2 regions of the Solidesulfovibrio magneticus RS-1 genome follow, and region 2 is predicted to be linked to the other one. Evidence: predicted binding sites of a transcription regulator. Region 2 holds the regulator's gene; the other holds the start of a gene.
The links. The regulator sigma-54, encoded in region 2, starts transcription at its own class of promoters, with help from an activator protein. The targets are predictions, from matches to a motif close to CTGGCACGGNNNNTGCTT.
Positions count from the first base shown of each region.

Region 1 (4,596 bases), 1.5 Mb from region 2:
CCCCCTGGGTGGACTGCTCGATCTGGGCGGCCAGCTGGTGGGAAGCGTTGGTCACGGCCTCGACCACGACCTCGATGCGTTCAGCGGCGTGGAGCATCCCTTCCATCTTGGCGGTTTCGGCCAGACGGCAGGCCTCGTCGGCCTTGGCCCGGTCGGCCTTGGCGCAAAGGGCCTCGGCTTCGGCCTGCTGCTTGGCGGCGGCGGCCTCGTCCATGCGGCAGCGGATGTCGCCGGCCATGGCGGTCAGGGCCTGGGCCAGAACGCCGGTCTCGTCGGCCCGGGAAACGACGAGCGCCCGGTCGGTCTCGCCCCGGGCCACGGCTCGGGCGAAGTCCATACAGGCCAAAAGCGGACGAACCAGCACCTTGGACAGCCACCAGGCCAGGGCGGCGAACAGGATCAGGCTGCCGAGACCGGCTAGGCCGATCTGCTTGATGATGGCGTCGCGGGCGGCCATGACCTGGGAAATGTCCACGCCGATAAAGACCATGCCGACGATGTTGCCGTCGTTTTTGAGCGGGGCGTAGGCGGTGCGGTAGAGGCGGCCGAACAGGGTGTTCTCGCCCAGATAGGTTTTGCCCTGGCGCAGCACCGCATCGACGATGGCCTTGTTGTCGAGGGCGGTGCCCACGGCGCGTTTGCCGTCAACGACCAGGGAGGTGGAGACGCGGGTGTCGCCGTAAAAAATGGTGGCTTCGGCTCCCAGGTCTTTTTTCACGCCGTCGACAAGGGTGCTGTTGTTGGAAAGGTCCTGGCCGACGATGACCACGCCGATGACGGCCCCGTCTTTTTTGATGGGCGCATAGGCGCGGATGGAAAAACGCACCGTGTTGCCGGATTCGAAAACCGAGCAGGGTTCGCCGGCCAGGGCGCGCTTGACGCCTTCCTGGTTGCCGATGTTGTCGCCGGCCTTGTCGTTATGCGCCCGGGCCAAGACGTCGGCCTTGGCGTTGGCGAAGACAACGAGGTCGGCCTTGCCGCCGGCCATGAGGGTTTGGCCGAGATCGCGCAGTTTGGCCGTGTCGCCGGCCAGGACGCCGTCGATGACGTTGGGACGCAAGGCCTGGGTCCGGGCCATGTCCGCGTAGACTTCCTTGTAGGATTCGATCTGGCGGTTGAGGACATGAAGATAGCTTTCGACCGCCTGGGCGGTGACGGCTTCGTAGCCGTCCTTGACGCTGGAGTAGGCCACGGCCTGGATGATGGCCACGGTGGCGACGACGGAAGCAATGACCAGGGCCATGATTTTGGCCGCGATGGAAACCCGCATGACGTCCCCCTCGGTGTTTCCCAGCGGCCCGGCTGTCTCGACGACGGCCGTCGAGACCCGCGGCTTTCCGGACCTGCCTCGCGGCAGGGGTGGCGTTATTGGGCAAAATCCTCCTAGCAACGCCAGCGGACCGAAGCAAGAGACGTTTTATGTGTGTACTTTTTCCACAGTTACATGAGCCATGCGACGCCAATAGCCGAACCAGATGCCCGAACAAACCACCGATGCAACACGATAGTAATTAACCAAGAAAGCGTACAGCCGCTCCAGGATGCCTCCTCGCTCATCTGTGCCAAGAAATTATGCCCGCGCTGCGTCAACGTAGCATCAACACGCAATCATCCGAAGCCACCCGACACCAGGGCTTTCGCAACGCCCCGTGCGCCGGGGAGGATTCATGCCCGGGGCAATTGTTCCCATCTTCACCATATCAAGAATCACTATAGGCCAGGCGAACACCATCTTTGTTAAAAATCGCACAAGAGACGTTTCCTCCCGCTCATCGGCCGCGCAATCTCCGGTCGAAATCATACTCCCGGGAGGTCACATGGGACTCCATCCGCGAAAGCCGGACATCCAAATCCTTGAAACGCCGCGATACATCGACTGCTGCCCGGCCGAGCCGGCCCGTGTCGATGTCTTCGCCCCCCCCCGTTTCGGGAGCCAGGGGCACGAAGAAGGCTGCGGCAAAGTAGAGAATCGCGGCCGTAAAACCGGTGGAAACAAACAGCACGACCACAAAGGCCCGCACCACCCAGCGCGGCAAGCCGAGATAGTCGGCCAGCCCCCGGCACACGCCCAGGGCCAAGCCGTTTCGGGACCGATAGAGCTTTTTGCGGCCGGGGAAATCGTCGTTACGGCTTCTCATGTCCGCCTCGTTTGCCGGATGCTTCCGGCAGCAGGGTTTCCAGGTTGTCCATGCGCTCTTCCAGGCGGGCCAGTCCGGCGCGCACCTCGTCCACCACAGCCATGGCCGCTTCCTCGTCGCGGCCGCGCACCCGGTCGTCGCGGCGGCGCAACTGCCGCAGCACGAGGATGGCTGCGACCACCAGAAGGATTTTGACGACCAGCGGCACGTGGCCGATATAAACTGTGTGTTCCAGCACTGCTTGTCCTTTTGCAACAGCGTGTCCGTCTTGGGGCCGCGACGTTCCCCTTATGCCTTTTCCCAGGTGGGGGTTCTGGGGGCCTCAGGCCCCCAGCCACCGGAGGCCTCCCCCTCCGCCCTACTGGGCGCGGCGGGATTTGATTTGAGCCAGTTCGCGTTCCACGTCTTCGTCGGCAGCCAGGCGGTCGAAGCGGGCGTCGAGGCTTTGGTCTTCGGCCGGCCGGCGTCGCGAGGCGGCCGTGCCGGCCAGTTCGGCTTCGGCTTCCAGGCGGTCGATGCGGGCTTCGAAGGCCTCGAAGCGTTGCAGGGCTTCGCTGGAGTCGGCGCGGGAGACGTCCTCGCGCATGCGCTTGCGTCCGGTGGCGCGCATATGGCGGGCCAGCAGGGTGCGCTGGCGCTCCTTGGCCGAGGCGAGCTTTTCCTCAAGGGTGGCGATGTCTTCGCGGCAGGCTTCGATGAGGCCTTCCACGGCGGCCAGTTCGCCGGCCACGACGCTGGCCCGGGTTTCGAGGTCGCGCTTTTCCAGCAGCGCCTCCCGGGCCATGTCTTCGCGGCCCTTGTCCACGGCCAGTTCGGCCTTTTCGCCCCAGCGGCCGGCGGCGGCGGCGAGCATGTCGTGTTCGCGGGCGATGCGGGCGGCCTGGGCCATGGTGCGGGCGCAGTCGGCCTTAAGTTCCACCAGCGTTTCTTCCATCTCCTGGATCATGAGCCGGATGAGCTTTTCGGGCTCCTCGGCCTTGTCGAGCATGGCGTTGATGTTGGAGTGGATGATGTCGCGGAAGCGGCTGAAAATACCCATGGCGTTCCTCCTGGCGCGGCTGCGCCGTGATGGCTGCCGTAAAGCAGGGAGCGTGCCAGATATTTTCTGTCGTACTTTCAGGATGTTGCCCGAAATGACGAAGCAAGATCGTTGCAGTTATCGCCAGATACTGGTATTTTTCGCCACAAAACTGGAGAAAATCGCCATGACGCCCGACGCTCCCTGGCTGGCCGAGGCCCTGGGCCAATCCGACGCCTTTCTGGCCTGCATGGAGGCCGTGGCCCAGGCCGCCGGCATCGACCGGCCGGCGCTCGTCGTGGGCGAGCGCGGCACGGGCAAGGAGCTGGCCGCCGCCCGGCTGCACTACCATTCCCCGCGCTGGGACCGCCCCTATGTGCCGGTCAATCTGGCCGCCTTGCCCCGAACGCTCATGGAATCCGAGCTGTTCGGCCATGAGGCCGGGGCTTTTACCGGCGCGGCGCGGCGTCGGGCCGGGCGCTTCGAGACAGCTGACGGGGGGACGCTGTTTCTGGACGAACTCCACGCCGCGCCGGTGGCCGTCCAGGCCAAACTGCTGCGGGCGGTGGAATATGGGCTTATTGAGCGCATCGGGTCGAGCCAGCCCGTGGCCGTGGACGTGCGCATCGTGGCGGCGGTCAACGTCGATCCGCGTCGGCTCGTGGCCAAGGGCAGGCTCTTGCCCGATCTCCTGGACCGGCTGGCCTTTTGCGTGCTGGTCATGCCGCCCCTGCGCGAGCGCCATGGCGACATCCCGTACCTGGCCGAGCGGTTCGCCGCCCGGTTCGCCGCCCAGCTCGGCCGGCCCGAGCCGCCGACCTTTTCCCGGGCTGCCATGACCGCCCTTGCCGCCCACCCCTGGCCCGGCAACATCCGCGAACTCAAGACCGTGGTCGAACGCGCCGTGCTGGCCTGCCCCACCCCCCTTATCGACACGATCACCCTCGACCCTTTCGCCGCCCTGTCCCCCACCCGGGAGGTCCAGGAGGGGGTGACCCCCTCCTGGCCGCCGGAGGCATCTACTGTTTCATCCACCCCTTCCCCCCATCCAGGGGGTTCGGGGGGGATGATCCCCCCCGACGGGTCCAGGGCAGCGCCCTGGCCGCCGGAGGCATCCCCATCTTCTCCCCTCCCCAACTTCACCGAAGCTGTCGCGTCCCTGGAAATCGCGCTGCTCGGCCGCGCCTTGGCGCGTTCGGGCGGCAACCAGCGCCGGGCGGCCGGGTTGCTCGGGCTTGGCTATCACCAGTTCCGGGGGCTGTACCGCAAGTATGCCGGCGCTCTTGACGCCGCGTCCAAAGCCCCGTAGCCCCAGGCGATGCGCCAAATCACCGAATCCGACAGCCGTATCCGCGCCGACAGGCTGCCTAACGGCGTCCGTATCGTCACCGAACACATGCCCGTTTCCAAAACCGCCAGCCTCGGCATCTGGATCGAGGC
Region 1 is NC_012796.1:4,338,251-4,342,846, forward strand. Features, by position in the region: gene DMR_RS17955 (methyl-accepting chemotaxis protein) at 1-1,270, opposite strand, end outside; cyclic di-GMP riboswitch class I at 1,290-1,374, opposite strand; gene DMR_RS17960 (PspC domain-containing protein) at 1,770-2,138, opposite strand; gene DMR_RS17965 (hypothetical protein) at 2,125-2,376, opposite strand; gene DMR_RS17970 (PspA/IM30 family protein) at 2,497-3,177, opposite strand; gene DMR_RS17975 (sigma 54-interacting transcriptional regulator) at 3,344-4,465, shown strand; gene DMR_RS17980 (M16 family metallopeptidase) at 4,475-4,596, shown strand, end outside.
Region 1: DMR_RS17970 (PspA/IM30 family protein) is a predicted target of sigma-54. The motif match lies at 3,219-3,236, and genes of this name have one in related genera.

Region 2 (4,596 bases):
CCCACCGCTCTCGCCGGCAACCACGTTGCCGCGGCGTTCAAAACCTAGAGTTTAGCCGCGTTCGATGTGCCGATGTTCAAGGGAGATATTGTAGCCAGCCTTGGAGAGCGTGTCAAAGACCGACTCGGCCACGGCCACCGAACGGTGGCGGCCGCCGGTGCAGCCAAAAGCCAGGGTCAGGCGGTAACGGCCTTCCTTGGCGTACAGCGGCAGCAGGTAGAGCAGAAATTCGGTCAGCCGGCGCAAAAACTCCCGGCCCGGCTCCTCGGCCAGGACGTAATCGCGCACCGCCGCTTCCTTGCCCGTGCGCTCGCGCAGTTCCTTGTCGAAATAGGGATTGGGCAAAAAGCGCAGGTCAAAGACCATGTCGGCCTCGGAGGGCGGGCCGTACTTGAAGCCGAAGCTCATGACGTGGACCTTGAGGGTTCCGGCGGTGGGCCGGATGGAGGCCCATTTTTCCTGGAGCTTGCGGCGTAGGTCGTGGATGGTGAAATGGGTGGTGTCCAGCACCATGTCGGCGGCGTCGCGAAGGGGCCGCATGCGTTCGCGCTCGGCCAGGGCGGCCTGCTCCAGGCCCATGTCGGCGCTTTCCAGGGGATGGGGCCGGCGGGTAGTGGCGTAGCGGCGGATGATCTCACCGTTATCGGCCTCGAAAAAGATGATCTGGGTAAGGTCCTGTTTACGCCGCACCTCGGCCAGGGTCGCGCCCCAGTCGGTGTCGAGGTCGGCCTGGCGCACGTCCATGCCCAGGGCCAGGCCCTTGTAGCGCTGGCCGCCCTTGTCGTCGAAAAGGCTCATGAGCTTGGGCACGAGGCTGACCGGCAACCCGTCCACGCAAAAAAAACCCAGGTCCTCGAAGACGCGAAGGGCTGTGGATTTTCCGGACCCGGACAGGCCGGTCAAGATAACGACGGGGAGTTCCCTGGCCGCATGTTCCATGGCATTCACCTTCCGGCCCAAGGGCTTAACAAATTTCCCGCGCGTTTGTGTGACAACAAACGCGCGGGAAACGTTTTTTCAGGGAGCCTTAGGCGGCGGCGAGCACCTGCCGCAAGGCCTCGTCGGTTTCGGCGGTCAGAAAGGCCCGCCGGAAGGATTCATCGGACAAAAGCCGCGAGATGTGGGCCAAAATGCGCAAATGCAGGCCCGCGACATGCTCGGGCGCGAGCACCAGGAAGAAGATGCGGCAGGGCTTGAAGTCCAGCGCATCGAAGCTGACGCCCGCAAGGCTTCTCCCGACGACGATGACGATGCGTTCGAGGCTCTCCATCTTGCCGTGGGGAATGGCCACCCCGTCGCCGATGCCCGTGGTTCCGAGGTTTTCCCGGTCGAGCAGCACCTGATGGGCGCGTTTGGCGTCAAAATCGGGCCACTGCTTCTTGATGGGGGCCACGAGCTCGGCCAACACTTCGGACTTGGACTCCGACGCAAGATTCCCGATGACGAACTCGGGCTGGAGATAGTCCTCTAACCGCATCTAAGCGCCCGTTCCAGGATCGATGAGGCCGAAGTCGCCGTTGCGCAGGCGGTAGATGACGTTGGGCCGTTCGGTTTCGGAGTTGATGAACACCAGGAATTCGTACTTGAGAGCCTCCAGCTGCATGGCGGCTTCTTCCACGGCCATGGGCTTGGGCTGATACTCGTCGGTTTCGATGATGGTGGGCACGCGGCCGCCGGCGGCGTCCTCGCTGATGCTGATGACGTCCATGCGGACCTGTTCCACGGTCTGGCGACGGCGGTCCTTTTGCTTCTCGCGGAACTTCTTGGCCTGGGCCTCGATCTTGTCGAGGATCAGGTCAATGGTGGAGTACATGTCCTCGGAGGTTTCGTGAGCCGAGATGTGCATATTGTCGGCCAGGAAGATGACGTCGGCCATCTGCCGGGTCTTTTCCACGGCCAGGTTGACCTGGACATCCGAGGTATCGGTGGACGAGGTGTACTTGCCAAGCTTTTCAAAGCGCTTCCTGGCATAATCGCGCAAATGATCAGACGGCTCGAAATTCTTGAAATTAAAGGTGATGTTCATAGAATCCTCCAGGCTGGCGTGGTGAGAGGCCGGAAACCCGGCCCGAAGCATCAGAAAACCGCCTTGCGCTTCGACGACGACTCGATTCCCATGGCCGTGCGATACTTGGCCACGGTTCGCCGGGCGATGTTGATTTGCAGTTCATCCTTGAGCATGTCGGCGATGGCCTCGTCGCTGATGGGCTTTTTGTCATTCTCGCCGGAAATAATGCGCTTGATCATGGCCTTGACCGACTCGGAGCCTACCGTGCCCCCGTCGTCGAGTTCCAGGGCGCTGTTGAAAAAGAACTTGAGTTCAAAGATGCCGTGGGGCGTGGCCACGTACTTGTTGGACGTAATGCGGCTGACGGTGGACTCGTGCATGCTGATGTCGTCGGCCACGTCCTTGAGGATCAGCGGCCGCAGCTTGGTCACGCCGTCCTCGAAAAATCCGCGCTGAAACTTCACGATGCTCTCCAGGACCTTATACAGCGTGCGCTGGCGTTGGTACAGGCTCTTCATAAGCCACATGGCCGAACGCATCTTGTCCTGGAGGTAGTCCTTGTCCTTGTCGTTTCGCGGCAGGCTGCCGTCGGTGTAGGACATGTTGAGTCCCAGGCGCGGCATCCCCTCCTCGTTGAGCAGGATGACGAAGTCCTCGCCGTACTTGTAGACGAAGGCGTCGGGGCTGACGTAGATCGGGTCCCCCGAACCGTAGCTGGCTCCGGGCATGGGATCGAGGGTCTGGATCAGCTCCAGGTATTCCTTGAGCTTTTCCATGGTCAGGTGAAATTTCTTGGCCAGGGGCTTGTAGCGCTTCTTTTCGAGATCTTCGAGATGCTCGCGCACCAGTTCGATGAGGATGGGATCGTCGTAGCCGTAGACTTCGATCTGAATGAGCAGGCATTCGCTGGGAGTGCGAGCGGCCACGCCCACGGGATCGAAGCGCTGGAGGCGGTGGAGCACCTTTTCGACATGCGCCGGGTCGGCGTTGGCCATGCCGGCGATTTCCTCGACCGTGGCCCGCAGATAGCCCGAGGAATTGAGGCTGCCGACGATGGTCTCGCCGATCTCCACTTCCTTGGCCGTGAAATTGGACAGGTGCATCTGCCAGCCGAGGTGGCCGTCGAGGGACGGCTTGGAGGCCAGGCGAGCGTCGAAAGCCATGCCCTCTTCGGGAACTTCCAGGTCGCGGGACAGGGACTGCTTGCTCGTGCTGGCGAAATCGCCAAGGTAGTCGTCCCACTCGGCGTTTTTGAGCAGCTCCTTTTCCATGGCCGCGTCGGCTCCCGTGGGGCCATTGTTGTCCTCGACCATGACGCGTTCGGGCTGGCGGTCCTCCTCGACGGATTCCTCCAGAAGAGGATTTTCCAAAAGCTCCTGCTGCACGCTTTCAAGCAGCTCCAGCCGCGACAGCTGCAAGAGCTTGATGGCTTGCTGCAGCTGGGGGGTCATCACCAGCTGTTGGGAAAGCTTGAGTTGCTGCCGCAGTTCCAGGGCCATGCTTACCGCCGTGCTCGAAAGTCGTTGACGTTACCGGGGTCGTCTCCGGGCTTTGCCCGGCTCAGGGCCACCCCGCCCAACAAAAACCATGCCACAATTGAAGCCTTGTGGCAATCGGCACAATCGGCCTTCAGCCGAGGAACCACTGGTAGGCCGCCTCCAGACGGCCCTTGGCGGCCAAAATGTAGCGCACGGCCTCGCGCACGGCGCCCTGCCCGCCTCCGCGCCGCGACACCCACAAGGCCAGATCGAGGATTTCGGGCTGGGCGTCGGCCACAGCCATGGGCAGACCGACCAGCTCCATGGGGCCGGCGTCCACCCAATCGTCGCCGAGAAAGGCGGCCTGATGCGGGGCCAGCCCGGCCCGGGCCAGGATGCCTTCCAGCACGGCCACCTTGCGGTAGTGGCCGGGGTGGTATTCCTCAATGCCCAGTTCCCGCATCCGGGCGGCCACGGCCGGGCTGTCCAGGCCGCTGACGACCGCCACGGCCAGCCCCGCCGCCTGGGCCGCCTTGATGCCTAAACCGTCGTGGACATGAAAACGCTTGGTCACCTCGCCCCGGGCATCGACGTAGATGCCGCCGTCGGTCATGACGCCATCGACGTCGAGCACCAGCAACTCCACGTCCCGGGCGCGCGCAATGGCCAGCTTGGCGTCTTCAGGCATAACAGCCTCCCTTGCGATGCGACGGCGGCATGGTTTGAACGCAAGGCCATGTCCCCAACCGCCGACAGGTGCAATCTAGCCCAAAAATCGCACCATGACCAGAAGATAAACGTTTTTAGCGCCTTGCCAAGCCATGCAGCCCTTTGGCCGAAAAAAAGTCCGGAGAAGCCGCCTTCCCCGGACCGTGCAATCTTTTTGCGCTTGGGCCGTCTAGCCCTTGTGCCGCTTGGCCGCGGCCACGAACTCGCGGAACAGCGGATGCGGACGCATGGGGCTGCTTTTGAATTCGGGATGGAACTGGCAGCCCAGGAACCAGGGATGGTCGGGCAGCTCCACCATCTCGACCAGTTCGCCGTCCGGGGACAGGCCGCTTAAGACCAAGCCGGCTTCCTCAAAATTGCCGGCGTAGGCCTTGTTGAACT
Region 2 is NC_012796.1:2,885,776-2,890,371, forward strand. Features, by position in the region: gene rapZ (RNase adapter RapZ) at 52-939, opposite strand; gene DMR_RS12360 (PTS sugar transporter subunit IIA) at 1,028-1,477, opposite strand; gene hpf (ribosome hibernation-promoting factor, HPF/YfiA family) at 1,478-2,026, opposite strand; gene rpoN (RNA polymerase factor sigma-54) at 2,077-3,507, opposite strand; gene DMR_RS12375 (KdsC family phosphatase) at 3,638-4,174, opposite strand; gene DMR_RS12380 (CTP synthase) at 4,385-4,596, opposite strand, start outside.